2 linked regions of the Natronomonas pharaonis DSM 2160 genome follow. The protein of the gene in region 1 binds, or shares a complex with, the protein of each later gene. Links are inferred from orthologs where the notes say so. Each region holds a gene or a part of one and is shown in the gene's direction. Other genes may lie near its edges.

Evidence for each region. Proteins that work in one complex are often made in the same cells at the same time.
Region 2: NP_RS05630 (region 1) and NP_RS00310 share a complex: the UniProt entries of both Methanocaldococcus jannaschii proteins name them as parts of the 30S ribosomal subunit. The link is inferred for Natronomonas pharaonis DSM 2160 from one-to-one orthologs.

What each region holds. Positions count from the first base shown.
Region 1 is NC_007426.1:1,108,691-1,111,932, forward strand. The notes cover bases 1-2,741. They hold NP_RS05630 (30S ribosomal protein S19e), read left to right. Parts: upstream 1-1,013; coding sequence 1,014-1,469; downstream 1,470-2,741. Other genes in these bases: thiL (thiamine-phosphate kinase), read right to left, coding at 10-879; NP_RS05635 (flippase activity-associated protein Agl23), read left to right, coding at 1,597-2,741. Outside these bases: more of NP_RS05635, read left to right, coding at 2,742-3,242. UniProt on the Methanocaldococcus jannaschii protein: May be involved in maturation of the 30S ribosomal subunit.
Region 2 is NC_007426.1:57,432-60,419, forward strand. It holds NP_RS00310 (30S ribosomal protein S7), read left to right. Parts: upstream 1-1,182; coding sequence 1,183-1,794; downstream 1,795-2,988. Other genes in the region: NP_RS00300 (cation diffusion facilitator family transporter), read right to left, coding at 1-637; NP_RS00305 (30S ribosomal protein S12), read left to right, coding at 755-1,183; NP_RS00315 (PQQ-dependent sugar dehydrogenase), read left to right, coding at 1,868-2,988. UniProt on the Methanocaldococcus jannaschii protein: One of the primary rRNA binding proteins, it binds directly to 16S rRNA where it nucleates assembly of the head domain of the 30S subunit. Is located at the subunit interface close to the decoding center.

The sequences.
Region 1 (3,242 bases):
GTGGTCTCCTCAGTGCGTGTATCCCCTGTCCGGAAGCGCTTCGCCGTCCATCGTAACCCCGGATTCGGTGACGGTGCCGACCCGCGTCAGTGCAACCGGTGATGCCTCAGCCGCGGCGTCGACCGCTGTCTCCGGCATCGTCGCGACGAGTTCGAAGTCCTCGCCGAAGTGGACAGCGAGTTCGCGTCTGTCGCTCGGACCATCAGCCACCTCCTCGACGGCCGGCGCAACCGGTATCGCGTCCGCCTCGATGGCGAACCCACAGCCGCTTGCTGCCGCGAGCTGGTGAAGCGACCGGGCGAGGCCGTCGCTGGAGTCCATCATCGCCGTCGCGTGGGGAGCTACCCCCCGCCCGGCTGCGACACGCGGCTCGAATCGGAACAGCTCGTTTCCGCGCTCAGTGTCGCCGGCTTCGAACCGTCGGAGGGCCGCAGCACTCCGGCCGAGCGTTCCGGTTACACAGACGGCATCTCCGGGGGACGCTCCCGACCGATAGACAGGCGCGTCCGTTTGCCCGAACGCCGTCGTCGCGACAGTGAACTCCTCGTGGCCGTCGAGGTCGCCGCCGACGTACTCGGCGTCGACCGCCTCGCAGACATCGAGACAGCCCTCGATGAACGCCGCTATTTCGTCCGCATCGAACTGGGGAGCACCGTAGACGGCAACCGCCGCCGTCGCTTCGGCTCCCATCGCTGCAACGTCCGAGAGTGACGCACCGACGCTCCGCCAGCCGGCCGTATACCGGCTCGTGCCGTCGGGAAAGTCGGTCGTCTCGTGGAGCATGTCGGTCGTCACAACGAGGTCGTCGACGACCGCACAGTCGTCGCCCGCCGCAGCAACGCGGTCGCCGACAAGCGAGAGTGCCGCCCGTTCATCCATATCGGCCGGTCGCCCCGAGTGTCAATAGGCCCATCGGTGCCGCTGTCTCCCACGGCAGTGTCCGACGCAGATGGCGGTCCAGCGGCCGGGGAAGACCAACAGCGTTAAACACGGCCGACGGGAACCGGGACGTAATGACGACACTCTACGACGTACCCGCTGAAGACCTCATCGAGGCGGTCGCCGACGAGCTCGAAGACGAACTCGAAGCCCCCGAGTGGCTCGCCTACTCGAAGACCGGCACCGGCCGCGAACTCCCGCCCGAACAGGACGACTTCTGGAGCCGCCGTGCCGCCAGCCTTCTCCGCAAGGTCGCCGTCGACGGCCCCGTCGGCGTCGAGCGACTCCGAACGGCCTACGGCAACTCCGAAAACGGTTCGACGCGCTACCGCGTCCGACCCAAGCACAAGCAGGACGGCTCCGGTAACGTCATCCGGACCGCCCTCCAGCAGCTCGAAGACGCCGGCTACATCGAAACCGCCGAGGGTCGCGGCCGGACCATCACCGGTGACGGGCGTGCGCTCCTCGACGAGACCGCGGAAGACGTTCTCGAATCGCTCGACCGCCCCGAACTCGAACGCTACGCCTGAAGTTTCGGTCTGAACGCTTCTCTGTTGCTGCGACACTACCCGTAAGCCACTGCTGTTGTGCGGGAGGGCTCCCCGTGTCCGCCGTAGACCAGAAAGATTCTAATCCCGCCTCTGCAGTAGCCGAACGATGAACCTTCGCGACCGGACCGTACAGGCCGTCGTCGGACTGACGGTCGTCGCCGTCATCCTCCGGACGGTATCGCTCGGTTCGCGGGTCGCCCACTGGGACGAGGGGCGGGTCGCCTACTGGGTCCTCGAATACGGCGACACCGGCGTGCTCTTTTATCGCCCAATCGTCCACGGGCCGCTGCTGAAACTCGTTAATGCGCCGCTTTTCGAGTTGCTCGGCGCGACCGATTTCGCTATGCGGTTGTTTCCCGCCCTTGTCGGTGCGCTGTTGCCGCTTTCGGCACTGCTCTTTCGCCACCGACTCCGCGATTCGGCAGTCGTCTCCCTTGCGCTCTTGCTCGCGCTCAACCCCGTCTTGCTCTACTACTCGCGATTCATGCGTAATGACATCTTGGTCGCTGCGTTCTCGTTTCTGGCCTTCGCGTGTCTTGTGCGTGCTATCGACTTCGACGATGGTCGTTACCTCATTGTGGCGGCAGGTGCGCTGGCGCTCGGGTTTGGCGCGAAGGAGAACGCCCTCGCCTACGTGTTCGCATTCGTCGGTGCTGCGGGGCTGCTGTTCGGCCATCGCCTCGTCTTCGGCTACCTCGACGGCCGGTCGCCGGCAACGGTGGCTGTCCAGTACCTCCGATGGGGATACGATGGGCTGCGACGCCACATTCGCTCGGTGGTCGCAAGCGTCGTGACGTTCCTGCTGTTGATAACGTACATCCACGCCCCCCGAGGCGAACTTCCGTCGCAGGGGCTGTACTACGCTTCCTGTACCGACTACGACCCGTACTTCGATGTCGCGACCGCCCCGACCCTTGGCGAGGCTGCCACGAACCCCCTGTTATTGCCGCGGCTGGTGTGGTTTTCGGTCGGTTCGACGGCCGAACTCTACGCCTGCCAGTGGATAACGCCCCGGACGGATGACCCGAACCCGCTCTTGGAGTTCATCCACGAGATGGGGCTGATAACGCTCGAATCCTCGACGACGCTCGCCGTCCTCGCCCTCGCCGGGTTCGGGCTGGCGGTTTTCCGCGCCCGCCCCCCGGACGACCTCGTCTCCTTTACGTTCTACTGGGGGGCTGCCTCGATGGTCGGGTATCCGTTCATTACCGACATCGGCGGCGCGTCGTGGCTCGTCGTCCACATCGTCCTGCCGCTCGCCGTTCCTGCCGCGGTCGCACTCGGGGCGCTCTGCGAGACAGGCATTGAGGCAACCCGGGACGGCGACACGGCGAGTGCCGCCCTTGCTGTGGCGCTTGTGGTCGTCCTTGTCGGGTCGATGGCGTGGACCGGCTACGCGACAAGCGCCGTCAACACCACCGACGATGACAACCCGCTCGTCCAGTACGCACAGCCGTCCAACGACCTCCGGCAGTCGCTCGATGAGATGTCACGGCTGGCCGAGGACAACAAAGCCGGGCCGGATGTCATCGTCTACGGACAGGAGCTTTCGGACCCGACGCCTGATGCGGAACTCGACCGTCGGCCGGCGTGTGTCGACTGGTTTGAGACGCTGCCGCTGGCGTGGTATTTCGAGGCCGACGACATAACCGTCGCGTGTGCGCCCATCGAAGGCGACCTCTCGTCGGCGCTCGAAACCCACGACCCGCCGGTCGTCATTGCCCACGAGGACGACCGCCTCGGCGTCGACAA
Region 2 (2,988 bases), 1.1 Mb from region 1 along the record:
CCCATGCCAGCCCGAGGGCAACGCTCATCAACAACAGCCCGATGACGGCGCTACCGATGGCGTCGTAGGTCGTATTGCCGGTCACGTCGGTGAGATAGACCCCCGCAAGCGCGACGAGTACGCCAACGACGGCGACGAGGTTCTCCGTGGCAGCGGTCAAAAGCGGCGCATCCTTGCTCCGACGAAACGTATCGAACAGCGACCGGAACCCCTCGGTGTCGGCCTCCTCACGGACCGCTTGGTAGGATTTGTAGAAGGCAGCAGACTCAAACAGGAGGGCGACACCGAGGACGATGTAGTTGATGGTCACGTCGACATCGCGGGCGGGCGTGCCGATGGTCTCGTAGCCTTCGCGGACAGCGGCGTAGCCGGTGACACCGAACAGCAGCATCGTAACAACAAACGCAAAGACGTACTGCTCTTTGCCGCGGCCGAAGGGGTGTTTTCGTGAGGCCCCGGCGTCGCTGAGGCGGAACCCGAGCAAAAAGAGTAGCTGGTTGCCGACGTCGCTCAGCGAGTAGTACACCTGGCTGAGCATGCTGGCGTTGCCGGTCGCGAGCCACGCGATAAACTTCGCGACCGCAATGGCGGCGCTGGCGACAAGCGACACCACCACCACGAGGCGGGTTGAAACCATCTACCGCTGGTTCGCCTTGGCGGGCCGTAATCGTTTGGTCACAGGGCGTGGGGGGCGACCGCAGGGTGACGGCAAAAAGGGATGCTTAAGTAGCTCCGTAGGAAAGCAAGATGTACCATGGCGAACGGCAAATACGCCGCGCGCAAGCTGAAGCAGGACCGCCAGAAGCATCGGTGGTCCGACTCGGATTACGCGCGACGTGCCCGCGGACTCGGCAAGAAGTCCGACCCGCTCGAAGGGGCCCCGCAAGGCCGGGGTATCGTCCTCGAGAAGGTCGGTATTGAAGCAAAGCAGCCCAACTCGGCCATCCGAAAGTGTGTCCGGGTACAACTCATCAAAAACGGCAAGCAGGTCACCGCCTTCTGCCCCGGCGATGGTGCCATCTCCTTTATCGACGAACACGACGAGGTCACCATCGCGGGCATCGGTGGCGCAAAGGGCCGTGCGATGGGTGACCTTTCGGGCGTCAACTACAAAGTCGAGAAGGTGAACGGCGTCTCGCTCATCGAACTCGTCCGCGGGAACGCGGAGAAGCCGGTGCGATAATGAGTTCGGAAGCCCCCGAGCCGGACGCGCCCGCGTCGACCGACGACGAGCGCGTCTCGGCACAGCTGTTCGGCGAGTGGGAAATCGGCGAAATCGAATACGACGACCCCTCGACGCGACGGTACATCACCGTCACGCCGATAGCCCACACGATGGGCCGTCACTCCGAAAAGCAGTTCAAGAAATCGGAGATATCCATCGTCGAGCGACTCATCAACCGGCTGATGCAGACCGACGAGAACACGGGCAAAAAACAGCAGGCGACCAAAATCGTCCGTGAGGCGTTCGACATCGTCGCCGAGCGCACCGACGAGAACCCGGTGCAGGTGCTCGTGACGGCCGTCGAAAACGCCGGTCCACGAGAAGAGACCGTCCGCCTCAAGTACGGTGGCATCTCCGTACCGAAGGCCGTCGACGTCGCGCCCCAGCGGCGCGTCGACCTCGCGCTGAAATTCATCGCCGAGGGAACCTACAACGACTCCTTCAAGACCACGACGCCCGTCGAGGAAGCGCTGGCCCACCAGCTTATCGGCGCAGCGAACTACGACCTGCAGGCCTATCCGGTCAGCCAGAAGGAAGAACAAGAGCGCGTCGCGGCGGCGGCACGCTAACCCCGTTCGCCCCTTTCGTTTTCGCGGCGCATCGTAACTGATTCCTTTCGGCTTCCGTAAGTTAGTGTCACGCATGCGCCGCCCGCACTCCCGCCGACAGTTTCTCGTAGCCGCCGGCCTCACGGTGACCGCCGCGGCAGCCGGGTGTTTCGACTCAGCGTCGGAGCCGACCGGCGAGGAGCCGGTCGAGGCCGACCACGACCTGAGTGTCGACCACGACATCGAGTCATGGGACCGGTACGACCCGGACTGGACAGTGCCGGACGCGTCGCCCGGAGCACTCGAAGCTGAGACAGTCGTCGAGAACCTCGAAATCCCGTGGGACCTGTCGTTCGCCAGCGACGGCGAGTGTTTCCTCACCGAACGGGTCGGCCGCATCAGCCGGTACGACGGCGGCGACCTCGATGCCGTAACCGAGCCCGCCAACGTCATCGACCACGCGACCGCTATCGACCACGGCGACGAAGGCGGCTGGTGGGCCACCGGCGGGGAAGGGGGGCTGCTCGGAAACGCTCTCCATCCGAACTATCCCGAGGTGCCCGTTCTCTATGCGGTCTACACCTACGAGGTCGGCGACGACTACCGGAACCGGTTGGTGTACTTCGACCTGGCGGGCGAAGAGCCCGAGGAGACAATCATCATCGACGACATCCCGGGCGACAGCTTCCACAACGGGTCGCGGCTCGTCTTCGGCCCCCGGAACTACCTGTGGGTGACGACCGGCGACGCCGGCGACGAGCAGTTGAGCGCCGACCCGGACCGGCTGGCGGGGAAGGTACTCCGGCTCAACCCCGACGGCACCGCACCAGCGTCGAACCCCGATGTCGGCGACCCACGCGTCTACAGCTACGGCCATCGGAACGCGCAGGGGCTTTCGTTCATGCCGGACGGGACGCCGATAGCCTCGGAGCACGGCCCGGCGGCCCGCGACGAGGTGCAGATAATCGGTCCCGGCGAAGACCACGGCTGGCCGGCCGTCCGGAACGGCCCCGGTGTCAACGACGAGTACGAGCGCTACGACGCGGCCGACGGCGTGACGAGCCCGCTTGTCAACACCGGCATGGAAGAGACGTGGGCCCCATCGGGAGCCGTCTTCTACACCGGCAGCGAAGTGCCGTCGCTCCGGAACCGGTTTCTCGTCGGCGGACTCGGCTCGCAGACGCTATACGTCGTCACAGTCGGCGAATCGGTCCC